DNA from 2 places in the Bacillus sp. MBGLi79 genome. Region 2 is predicted to be linked to the other one. Evidence: a T-box and tRNA genes for the amino acid it is inferred to sense, from the RefSeq annotation. Region 2 holds a T-box; the other holds one or more tRNA genes.
What was found. The T-box of region 2 lies ahead of tyrS (tyrosine--tRNA ligase). A T-box ahead of a tRNA ligase gene usually reads a tRNA of that ligase, here a tRNA-Tyr.
Positions count from the first base shown of each region.

Region 1: it has a tRNA-Tyr gene. The T-box ahead of tyrS (tyrosine--tRNA ligase) is inferred to sense a tRNA for this amino acid. The anticodon was not compared.

Region 1 covers NZ_CP026521.1:231,092-237,335, forward strand. Annotated here, with positions in the region: gene C1T29_RS01320 (MurR/RpiR family transcriptional regulator) at 1-396, opposite strand, end outside; gene murQ (N-acetylmuramic acid 6-phosphate etherase) at 413-1,327, opposite strand; gene C1T29_RS01330 (GNAT family N-acetyltransferase) at 1,437-1,919, opposite strand; gene C1T29_RS01335 (2-thiouracil desulfurase family protein) at 1,932-2,387, opposite strand; tRNA gene C1T29_RS01340 (tRNA-Glu) at 2,567-2,641, shown strand; tRNA gene C1T29_RS01345 (tRNA-Val) at 2,645-2,720, shown strand; tRNA gene C1T29_RS01350 (tRNA-Thr) at 2,725-2,797, shown strand; tRNA gene C1T29_RS01355 (tRNA-Tyr) at 2,819-2,903, shown strand; tRNA gene C1T29_RS01360 (tRNA-Gln) at 2,908-2,979, shown strand; gene sigW (RNA polymerase sigma factor SigW) at 3,209-3,772, shown strand; gene rsiW (anti-sigma-W factor RsiW) at 3,786-4,412, shown strand; gene cdaA (diadenylate cyclase CdaA) at 4,572-5,393, shown strand; gene cdaR (CdaA regulatory protein CdaR) at 5,386-6,244, shown strand, end outside.
Region 2 covers NZ_CP026521.1:3,287,110-3,293,353, forward strand. Annotated here, with positions in the region: gene rpsD (30S ribosomal protein S4) at 1-586, shown strand, start outside; gene C1T29_RS24995 (small protein SR7P) at 608-736, opposite strand; gene tyrS (tyrosine--tRNA ligase) at 868-2,136, opposite strand; T-box leader at 2,187-2,424, opposite strand; gene acsA (acetate--CoA ligase) at 2,479-4,197, opposite strand; gene acuA (acetoin utilization protein acetyltransferase AcuA) at 4,357-4,989, shown strand; gene C1T29_RS16740 (acetoin utilization AcuB family protein) at 5,016-5,660, shown strand; gene C1T29_RS16745 (acetoin utilization protein AcuC) at 5,657-6,244, shown strand, end outside.

The DNA of each region.
Region 1 (6,244 bases), 1.8 Mb from region 2:
AGTGTGAGCTTTGAGAAGCAGAGAAACCGCTTGTTCCAGTTCTTTGTAGTCCATCAGGTCTGAAGTATCCTGAATGGCTTGAATGGCATTGCCGGCCGCTTTTTCGGAAATAGAGGGCAGCGGCTCGTGGGGAACAATATCACGGTAGCCCTGAAACGTAGGCTTTGCCAGATCGCCCGCTACTCTCATTTTTAAATCTTGAAATCCCTTTAATCCGAGTGATTTGCAGAGCCTGATGACGGCAGCGTCACTTGAATTGGCTAAGGTGCTGATTTCGCTGACGGTGCTTTCGATTGCTTTGTGTGGATGGGTTAGGATATAATCTGCAAGTTTACGCTCGGATGGAGGGAGTTTATGCTTCATTGATTGGATGATCGCTAAACCGCCTGTTGCCATTCTAGTTCTCTCCTTATCATGAATGGTAATTTTCGATTGCTTTATCAATGAAACCGTTTGCTTCATCGAGTAATGTCTTTGCTTGTTTCTGATCTGTGCTGGTTTTGAGCATAACGATTGCTGTTTTGACGTGATGATCGGCTTGTTCCAGGGTTTTCCTGGCTGTTTCGTATGAAACGTTTGTAAGGATTTGGATGATGCTGATGGCGCGTTCTTTTAGTTTTTTGTTGCTGACGTTGACGTCTACCATCAAGTTTTCGTAGACCTTGCCGATTTTTACCATTACAGCGGTAGATATCATGTTTAGAATCATTTTATGAGCGGTTGCAGCTTTCATACGTGTTGATCCTGTAATGGCCTCAGGTCCGACGACAACCTCAATGCTGTGGTCCGCATCCTTGCTGATGACGGAATTTTCATTGCAAGTAAGGGCGATGGTGTGCGCTCCGACTTCGCGGGCGTATCTTAGGGCGCCTGCGGCGTAAGGTGTACGGCCGCTTGCTGCGATGGCAATGACGGTGTCATTTGACGTGAGCTGTATGTTTCTTAAATCCTCAGCTCCTGCTTTTTCACTGTCTTCAATGCCCTCTGCTGCCTGTAAAAAGGCTTCGGGGCCTCCAGCCATGATTCCGATGACCTGATCAGGACTTACGCTGTAAGTGGGAGGACATTCAACAGCATCCATGATGCCGAGTCTGCCGCTTGTGCCTGCGCCTGTATATATGAGCCGGCCTCCATGTTGAAATGAATCATACGCGCAGTCTACAGCTGTTTTGATGTCGGGGAGAACCTCCTGAACGGCTGCAGCGACTTTCATATCTTCGTTGTTGATCATTTTGAGGATGCCGAGAGTGTTTGCTTTGTGGATTTCAACCGTTTGGCTATTGCGTGATTCCGTTGTAAGATGATGAAGGTTTAGTGATTCTGACATGAGGATGCCCCCTGTTTTAAAATGATATATCTCAATATTCAGTATATTCATTTCTGTTATGATATTTCAACTATGTTTTTACATTTTTGAAATTTTATTTCACTCAAGACTATAAGAAATGATGAAGGATCAACTGTTCTCCAAGCGGCCCGATTCTTCGCCGTCCTTTATCAATGAACCCGCATTTCATATAAAGGTGTTTTGCGTGTATGTTCAGATGATTGACGGCCAAGATGATTTCGTCGCACCATGGAAAGTATCCGCTCACAAAAGAGGGAAGCAAAAGCATGGCTTTTTTCGCGTACCCTTTTCCGTGATGCACAGCGTTTAAAGACAGGGAGCTGAGCAGTAAAGCAAATGGATTGTTAGAATAGGAAGCTAGCGTTTCTTTTGATGCATGTAAAATGAAAAAACCGACTGGAAGATCGTCTTTTAAGATGACAACCGGGTATCGGTCCTGTATGCCCAGAGCCTGAGACAGCACCTCTTTCGGGAGGGAGGTAAAGCGTTTGTCATCGTTGGTGAGCGTGAATGATTGAAGCTCGGGCAAGTGTTCAGGCTTATAGAAGGATAAAGAAATGTCTTGAGTCATGGGGTGGCCTCCTTACAATATGTCGTCTAGCTGGTTTTCTGAAATGACGCGGTAGCCCGCTTGTTTTAGCAGTGCGGCGGTTACTCCGCTGCCGGGGATTTTTTTGCCAGAGAATGTGCCGTTATAGATAAAGCCGCTTCCGCAAGATGGACTGTTTTCTTTTAATATGACGGCAGTGGCGTTGATTTCTTTTGCGTAAGCCAATGTTTTCGCGGCACCTTCCATATATAGCTCTGTGACGTCTTCTCCTGAAGCTGTCACGATTTTTGCGGTTCCATTGAGGACATCCTCGCCGGTGCCTCCTATGATTTCTGCGGGTTCACGGGGGGTTGAAAAGCCGCCAAGAAGTTCAGGGCAAGCCATGACTGCTCTATTTTTAGCGACGAGTTTTCTGATTTTCTCAGACGCTGCGTGAGAGCCGTTATATCTGCACTCAATGCCTCCAAGGCAGGAACTGACTAGAATCATATTGGTTTCTCCTCTCTTGCTTTGCTTGTCTCTATCATAAAATAAATGACTTTAGTTGGGAGGCTTTTTCAGTTAAAAAAGGAGTTAAAAAGTTTGAAAATAAAAAATTTAATTTTTCTCTTTACAAACAGGGGGTGACCTGTATATAATAACTTTTGTCAGCTCGACGAGAACACAACGGCCCGTTGGTCAAGCGGTTAAGACACCGCCCTTTCACGGCGGTAACACGGGTTCGAATCCCGTACGGGTCACCATTTGGAGGATTAGCTCAGCTGGGAGAGCATCTGCCTTACAAGCAGAGGGTCGGCGGTTCGAGCCCGTCATCCTCCACCATCTTGCCGGTGTAGCTCAATTGGTAGAGCAACTGACTTGTAATCAGTAGGTTGGGGGTTCAAGTCCTCTTGCCGGCACTGTTTTTCTAAATTTAATGTGGAGGGGTAGCGAAGTGGCTAAACGCGGCGGACTGTAAATCCGCTCCCTCAGGGTTCGGCAGTTCGAATCTGCCCCCCTCCACCATTATTGGGCTATAGCCAAGCGGTAAGGCAACGGACTTTGACTCCGTCATGCGTTGGTTCGAATCCAGCTAGCCCAGTCACAGACACCTTTGACCAAAAGGTGTCTTTTTTCTTTTTTAAAATTCATTCCAACTTCTAACTGTTCAGTCTGTATAATAATTTTAAAAATATGTTAAGGTAGTTTATTCACGAATTACCATCTACACCCTGCCAAAAATTTGATAAACTTATTTTATAAAAAAATTGAAACCTTTTGAAACGAAGCTCGTATACATACAGACCGGTGAAGGCAGAGGTTAGATAAATATGGAAATGATGATTAAAAAAAGAATTAAACAAGTCAAAAAAGGCGACCAGGATGCATTTGCGGACATCGTAGATATTTACAAAGATAAAATTTATCAGCTTTGCTACCGTATGCTTGGCAATGTGCATGAGGCGGAGGATATTGCACAGGAGGCTTTCATCAGAGCGTACGTTAATATCGACAGTTTTGATATTAACCGGAAATTTTCAACTTGGCTTTATCGAATCGCGACCAATTTGACCATTGACCGCATTCGCAAAAAGAAGCCGGATTATTACCTCGATGCAGAGGTGGCTGGTACAGAAGGCTTGACCATGTATTCCCAAATCGCCGCAGATGGTGTTTTGCCTGAAGATGCAGTTGTGTCGCTGGAGCTCTCAAACACGATTCAGCAGAAAATTTTAAAGCTTCCTGACAAATACAGAACAGTCATCGTATTAAAGTATATTGACGAACTCTCATTAATTGAAATCGGGGAGATTCTAAACATTCCTGTGGGGACTGTGAAAACGCGGATTCACAGAGGCAGAGAGGCTCTTAGAAAACAATTAAGGGATCTTTAAGTGGGGTGATGAAATGAGCTGTCCTGAACAAATTGTGCAGCTTATGCATATGCATCTTGATGGAGATATCCTTCCAAAAGATGAACACGTATTAAATGAACATCTGGAGACATGCGAGACATGCAGAAAGCATTTTTACGAGATGGAGAAATCTATAGCGCTCGTACGGAGCACATCGCATGTCGAAGCCCCCGCGGATTTTACCGCTAATGTCATGGCAAAATTGCCTAAGGAGAAGAAAAGAGCTTCTGTGAAAAGATGGTTCAGAAGCCATCCCGTTATCGCAGCTGCTGCGGTATTCATCATTTTGATGGGCGGAGGTTTTTTTAACAGCTGGCATAATGACCACAATTTCAGCGTGTCCAAGCAGCCGAATCTTGTGGTTCATAATCATACTGTGACCGTGCCGGAAGGTGAGACGGTTAAAGGTGATGTCACTGTCAAAAACGGCAAGCTGATTATTAAAGGCAAAATAGACGGGGATGTAACCGTCGTGAACGGCGAAAAGTATATGGCCTCTGCTGGACAAGTCACCGGTCAAATTGAAGAAATCAATCAATTATTCGACTGGACATGGTACAAGATGAAGTCTGCGGGGAAAAGTGTACTCAATGCATTCAATCCGAACGGAGAAGAGTAAAGCGCGTTAGCCGCTTTGCTCTTTTTTTGCGGGCTGAGCGGCTGACACATTTCACTTGCTAAATCGATATGTGGTATAATGGGCTCGCTATGTAAAGTACATATGCGTAACACGTAAAACACAAAATACGAAATGACTGAAATCTTGGAGGACGAGGAAATGGCTTTTGAGGATATCCCTTTTTTGCAGTACCTCGGCAATGCCGTTGATATTCTCCTTGTTTGGTATGTGATATATAAATTGATTATGGTGATACGCGGCACGAAAGCGGTTCAGCTGTTAAAAGGAATTGTAGTCATCGTGCTTGTTCGTATGGCCAGCCAATATTTGGGCCTCAGCACACTTCAGTGGCTGATGGACCAAGCGATAACATGGGGATTTTTAGCAATTATTATTATCTTTCAGCCTGAGCTGAGAAGAGCGCTTGAACAGCTAGGCCGCGGCCGCTTTTTTTCAAGGAGCGGCACGCCTGTAGAAGAAGCGCAGCAGAAAACGATTGAGGCCATCACAAAAGCGATCAATTATATGGCGAAACGTCGTATAGGCGCCCTGCTGACCATTGAGCGGGATACTGGAATGGGGGATTATATTGAGACCGGCATACCACTGAATGCCAAAGTCAGCTCTGAGCTGCTGATTAATATTTTTATCCCAAACACCCCGCTTCATGACGGTGCGGTGATTATGAAGAATAATGAAATTGCCGCGGCCGCCTGTTATTTGCCGCTTTCTGAAAGCCCGTTTATTTCAAAAGAATTGGGCACGCGGCACAGAGCGGCTGTCGGCATCAGTGAAGTAACAGACAGTTTGACGATTATTGTGTCTGAAGAGACCGGCGGCGTCAGTGTGGCAAAGAACGGCGACCTTCACAGAGAGCTGACAGAAGAAGCGCTGAAAGAAATGCTTGAAGCCGAGTTTAAGAAAAACACCAGAGACACTTCTTCTATCCGCTGGTATTGGAGGGGCAAGAAAAATGGATAAATTCTTAAACAACCGCTGGGCTGTGAAAATCATTGCTCTGCTTTTCGCGCTCTTGCTTTATGTGGCTGTTAACAGCAACCAAGCACCGACTCCGAAAAAACCGGGTGAATCTTTCTTTCCGACATCAACAACTGATGAAGCAACTCTGACCGATATTCCGGTTAAAGCGTATTATGATGATGAAAATTACGTCGTGACAGGTGTTCCGCAAACGGTTAATGTCACGATAAAAGGCTCGACAAGTGCCGTGAAAAAGGCTAGGCAGACCAAGAACTTTGAAATATACGCCGATATGGAACATTTGAAAACCGGCACACATAAGGTTGAGCTTAAGGCCAAAAATGTGTCGGATGGGCTGACAATCTCAATTAATCCGTCTGTTACGACAGTGACCATACAGGAACGGACGACCAAAAGCTTTCCTGTAGAGGTGGAGTACTACAATAAAAGCAAGATGAAAAAAGGCTATTCTCCGGAGCAGCCGATTGTCAGTCCGAAAAATGTGCAGATTACCGGATCTAAAAATGTGATCGATAATATTTCTCTTGTCAAAGCTTCAGTGAATTTGGAAAACGCAGATGAAACGATTGAAAAGGAAGCGAAAGTGACTGTCTATGATAAAGACGGAAACGCGCTTCCTGTCGACGTTGAGCCCTCGGTCATCAAGATTACCGTTCCGGTGACAAGCCCAAGTAAAAAAGTGCCCTTTAAAATTGAACGGACAGGAAGCCTTCCTGACGGTGTCAGCATAGCGAAAATTGAATCCAGCCCCAGTGAGGTAACGGTTTACGGCTCACAGGATGTGTTGGATTCTCTTGAATTTATTGATGGCGTCAGCTTAGATTTAAGCA
Region 2 (6,244 bases):
TCCATCTTGGAAACTGTCCCGCCGTCTAGGAATCTCTCTTAGCGGTACAGGAAAAGAATTAGAAAAACGCCCTTACGCTCCAGGTCCACACGGCCCAGGACAACGTAAAAAATTATCAGAATACGGTTTGCAATTGCAAGAAAAGCAAAAGCTTCGTCACATGTACGGTGTAAACGAACGCCAATTCCGCACTTTGTTTGACAAAGCTGGCAAACTAGCTGGTAAACACGGTGAAAACTTCATGGTTCTTTTAGATTCTCGTCTTGATAACGTTGTGTACAAGCTAGGTTTAGCACGTACTCGCCGTCAAGCTCGCCAATTGGTTAACCACGGTCACATTCTTGTAGACGGAAGCCGCGTTGACATCCCGTCTTACCAAGTAAAGCCTGGTCAAACAATCGGTGTTCGCGAAAAATCAAGAAACCTTTCTATCATCAAAGAATCTGTTGAAGTGAACAACTTCGTTCCTGAATACCTTACTTTCGACGCTGAAAAGCTTGAAGGTACTTTCACTCGTCTTCCTGAGCGTTCTGAACTTGCTCCGGAAATTAACGAAGCGCTTATCGTTGAGTTCTACTCTCGTTAATCGTTTTAAAAACCCCTGCCGCTATGCGGTTGGGGTTTTTTTATCGTCTGTTTCGTCTTTCGCCTCTTGCTGGCCAACACTATCTTGCGCCTGCCGCTCCCAATAATCCCGCTGTATCCGTTCTTTAGCAATCGTGCACATGAGATTCACGCTTTAGCGCTCCTTTCTTTTAAAAGGTGATGTGGTTGATCGTGTTTGCCCTATCTAATATACTCTTTTCCTTTCATTCCTATGCGGTAAACAAAAAGATCCTTTGCCTTCAGTGGCAAAGGATCTTTTTCTTATTTATATGTCACAAGGAAGTATTTTTTCTTCCCGCGGCGCAGAACAGTAAATTGATTTTCGATGCGGTCTTCAGCCGATAGGGTATAATTTATTTCTGTCTGGCGTTCGCCGTTAATGTAAACAGCTCCGTTTTGGATGTCTTCACGCGCTTGACGTTTAGAAGGAGATAATTTAGATTGCACCAACACATCTACAAGTGAAAGCTCTTGGCTGCTGTCAACTTCCATAGAAGGAACATCTTTAAAGCCTACCTTTACGTCTTGAGCGGAAAGCTCTTTAATATTGCCGCTGAACAGCGCTTGGGAGATGTTGATGGCTTGCTCCAGCGCCTCGCGTCCGTGAACAAGCGATGTCACTTCTTCTGCCAGGCGTTTTTGCGCTTCACGTTTTTCCGGCGCTGTTTCTGTTTTTTCAGCGTATGCTTCAATTTCCTCTTTTGATAGGAACGTAAAGTATTTCAAGTATTTGATAACATCACGGTCATCTGTGTTGATCCAGAATTGATAGAATTCATATGGTGATGTTTTTTCCTTATCAAGCCAGATCGCGCCGCCTTCCGTTTTTCCGAACTTCGTGCCGTCTGCTTTTGTGACAAGCGGAATCGTAAGGCCGAACGCTTTTGCTCCTTCTTCTTCTGATTTTCTGATCAGTTCAAGACCCGCTGTGATGTTGCCCCACTGATCGCTACCGCCGATTTGCAGTTTACAGTTTTTGTCTCTGTAAAGATTTAAGAAATCATAAGATTGAAGAATCATGTAGCTGAATTCCGTATACGAGATGCCGGATTCGATTCTTGAGCTGACCGTGTCTTTTGCCAGCATGTAATTGATGCCGAAATTTTTACCGACATCACGAAGGAAATCGATCACATTCATTTTGCCGATCCAGTCAAAGTTGTTTGCGATGACAGCTGGGTTTTCTGCTGCGTCAAAATCTAGAAATCTGGACAGCTGGTTTTTGATTTTTTGGGACCATTCGGAAACGATGTCAGCAGTGTTTAAAGTACGCTCTGCTTTTTTTCCGCTTGGATCACCTATGAGGCCCGTAGCGCCGCCCACAAGTGCAATCGGATGATGCCCTGCAAGCTGAAAACGGCGAAGTGTTAAAATAGGCAGCAAGTGTCCGATATGCAAGCTGTCTGCTGTCGGATCAAAACCTGAGTACAAGCGGATCTTTTCTTCATTCAGCTGTTTATTTAATCCCTCTTCATCTGTCATTTGCTGAATCAATCCGCGGAAGGATAAATCTTCAAGTAAGTTTGTCATAAGATAAAGCTCCTTTTTTGATTAAAATAAAAAACGCCCCTTCGTTTACACGAAGGGACGATTGATTATCGCGGTACCACCCTACTAATAAGAGAATGCAAAACATTCGTCTTATCACTTTGCCTGATAACGGATCAGGTCCGTTCTTTCACTACTGAAAGCCTGGCCGGCTTTGTTTGCAAAAGCGGTTCATGAGTGTATTCGATATATCCGTCTGTGCTGATTTTCACCGGCCATCAGCTCTCTGGAACGTAAGGATATTCTACTTGTCTCAATCTTTACCTTTTCATATGAAGCTATATCATTTTTAACATAAATAAAATCCCGTGTCAACGCCGCCTTTTAATCCTCCATCGTTGACAGATCACCGGCTGGGAGATTAAGCTCCCATGCCTTCAGCACGCGTCTCATGATCTTTCCGCTTCGGGTTTTCGGAAGCTTATCTTTAAATTCAATCTCACGCGGAGCCGCATGGGCTGCAAGACCCTGCTTTACAAATAGGCGGATCTCTTCTTTCAGTTTGTCAGACGGCTCAAATCCTTCCCTGAGTGCAATAAAGGCTTTAATGATTTCTCCCCGTACCGGATCAGGCTTTCCGATTACACCTGCTTCTGCAATAGCCGGGTGTTCGACAAGCTTGCTCTCCACTTCAAATGGGCCTACGCGCTCACCGGAGGTCATGATGACGTCATCTACTCTGCCTTGGAACCAGAAGTATCCTTCTTCATCCATGTAAGCAGAATCACCAGACACATACCAGCCGCCCGGCATGAAATACGATTCATACTTTTCAGGGTTATTCCAAATGGTATGCATCATGGAAGGCCAGCCCTTTTTGATAGCGAGATTGCCCATTCGGTATGGCGGAAGCTCATTTCCTTGATTGTCAACGATCGCAGCCTCCACTCCCGGAATCGGCTTACCCATCGAACCGGGTTTAATATCCATGCAAGGATAATTGCAGATGAGCTGACTGCCCGTTTCGGTCATCCACCATGTATCATGGATTCGTTTGTTAAAAACTTTGTGTCCCCATCTGATGACCTCCGGATTTAGCGGCTCACCAACACTGAGTACATGCCGGAGTGAGGTTAGATCATATTTCGCAGCCATTTCATCTCCCGCTCCCATCAGCATCCGAAAAGCGGTCGGCGCGCTGTACCAGACATTGACGCCAAGCTGTTCAATCGTTCCATACCAGCTTTCCGGGCTGAAACGTCCGCCGACGATGACATTTGTCACCCCGTTCAGCCACGGTGCAAAAATGCCGTATACCGTACCTGTCACCCAGCCTGGATCAGCTGTGCACCAATAAATGTCTTCTTCCTTTAAATCAAGGACCCACTTTCCTGTTTGGTATTGCTGAATCATCGCTTCATGGACATGCAGTACGCCCTTTGGCGTTCCAGTGGAACCTGATGTATAGTGAAGCAGAAAACCATCTTTTTTATCCATCCATTCGATATCCAGTCTTGTGCTCTCCTGTTTCGCTGCTTCATCATAATTGATGAGGTTTGTGCCGTTCTCAGCCTCTCCGCCGACTACGAATATATGCTGCAAGTGAGGCAGTTTGTCTGCCGGTATCCTCTCCAGCAGCTCAGGCGTTGTGACAACAACCTTTGCCTCACTGTTTTCAAGCCGGTCCTTCACCGCTCCCTCCATAAATGCTTCGAACAGCGGCCCGGCGATGGCGCCAATTTTGATAGCGCCAAGCATAATAAAATAAAGCTCGGGTGATCTCGGCATAAAAATAAAAACGCGGTCCCCTTTTTCCACATTTCCATACCGTCTCAGCACATTCCCGGCTCTGTTTGATTCTTCCTTCATTTCTTTAAATGTGTATTTTTCATCCCGTTTTGCGTCTTTATAATAAAGTGCTACTTTGTTTTTTCGAAACGATTCGGCATGGCGGTCAATCGCTTCATACGCCGCATTCAGTTTCCCTGTCTCATGCCAAGAGAAATGTTTCTCTGCCTCGGCCCAATCAAAATGCCGGTACGTTTCTTCATAGTTTTTTAAGTTATGATCCCCCTCTATTGCTGGTAACGCTTTCAAATTCATGCCCAAACATCCCCCTTTGCTGAAGTTGTCACAATTATTATAGTATAAATTCATATTCTTCTCAATTTTTAAAATATAAACCATGTTGAAAACGCTTTATATTTTGGTATTCTTAAAGAAGGCATGTATTTTTATAAGAATTGATGGGACGGTGAATTAGTGGAACATCATAAAACATACCATTCAGCAAACATCAAAACAGCAACCGGCTCTTTACAGATAGAAGGGCCTGTCTCTCCAGAGGATTTGGCAGGTTATGAGTTTCATAAAGATTTAACCGCATTTCGCCCGCCTCGCGAGCAGCATGAAGCGCTAGTCGATATTGCAGGCCTTCCAGAAGGGCGCATTATTATTGCCAGAGACGGCCGAACCATTGTCGGCTATGTCACGTATTTATATCCTGACCCGCTCGAAAGATGGTCTGAAGGAAATATGGAGGATTTGCTTGAGCTCGGAGCCATCGAAGTAGCGCCGGACTATCGGGGATGCGCTGTCGGAAAGACCCTTCTGGCCGTCAGCATGATGGATGAACAAATGGAAAACTATATTGTGATGACAACAGAATATTACTGGCATTGGGATTTGAAAGGGATGAAAAAAGATGTGTGGGAATACAGAAAGATCATGGAAAAGATGATGAATGCAGGCGGATTGGTCTGGTTTGCAACGGATGAGCCGGAGATCAGCTCCCACCCTGCAAACTGTCTGATGGCCCGCATCGGAAAAAACGTCAGCCAAGAATCAATTGAACAATTTGACAGGCTCCGTTTTTATCATCGTTATATGTATTAACTGACACTGACAAAGGGGAAAAAATAATGATTGTTGAGCAAATCATGAAAAGAGATGTCATTACATTAACGAAGACGGATACGCTTGAAACAGCAATATGCAAACTGAAGGAATTCCATATCAGGCATCTGCCTGTTGTAGATGAAGAACGACACGTGATCGGCATGATTACAGACAGAGACATGAAACAGGCGAGCCCCAGTATTTTTGAAGAAAACAAACGAAGCCTATTTCTCACACGAAGCGTAGATTCAATTATGAAAAAAGAGGTCGTCTGCGCCCACCCGTTAGATTTTGTCGAAGAAATATCTGCGGTGTTCTACGAGCATGGCATCGGCTGCCTTCCAGTCGTACAGCATCAAAAATTAGTAGGCATTTTGACAAAAACCGATTTGCTGCGGACGTTTGTCAAATTGACAGGCGCTGACCAGCCGGGCTCGCAAATTGAAATAAAAGTAAACGACATCACCAAAAGCCTCGCTGAGATCAGCAGCCTTTGCCAAGACCTTCAAGTGAAAATATTAAGCGTGCTTGTTTATCCGCATGACGATCCCGGTGTAAAAGTGCTCGTCTTCCGTGTAAAAACGATGAATCCGCTGCCGTTTTTGCAGGAACTGCAAAGAAATGGGCACCACGTCGTATGGCCGTCAGAGCAAAGGGATCTGCTATGAGAGACAGTGTATTTATCTATTCTCCATCCTATCAAACCTACATGTTTCATCAAGAGCATCCCTTTAATCAGCAGCGGGTTCTGTTAACATATGATTTGCTTCAGACGATCAATGCCTTTGATGATGGAGACATTGTCAGTCCCAGACTCGCCTCAGAAGAGGAGCTAGCCCTTGTCCACACGGATGATTACATTCAGGCCGTAAAGCTTGCGGGCGCCGGAAAGCTTCCCGCTGAAGAAGGAGAAAGCTACGGGCTCGGCACTGAAGATACACCCGTCTTTGCCGGCATGCACGAAGCGGCATCACTCTTGGTCGGCGGCACTTTAACGGCCGCAGACTGGGTCATGTCAGGACAAGCCCTGCATGCGGCAAACCTTGGTGGAGGGCTTCATCATGGCTTTCGCGGGAGAGCCTCAGGGTTTTGCATATACAACGACAGCGCTGTGGCGATTCAATATATCCAGAAAAAATACAGCGCCAGAGTGCTTTATATTGATACAGACGCCCACCACGGGGACGGTGTGCAATTTACATTTTACGATAATCCTGACGTATGCACGCTGTCCATTCATGAAACAGGAAGG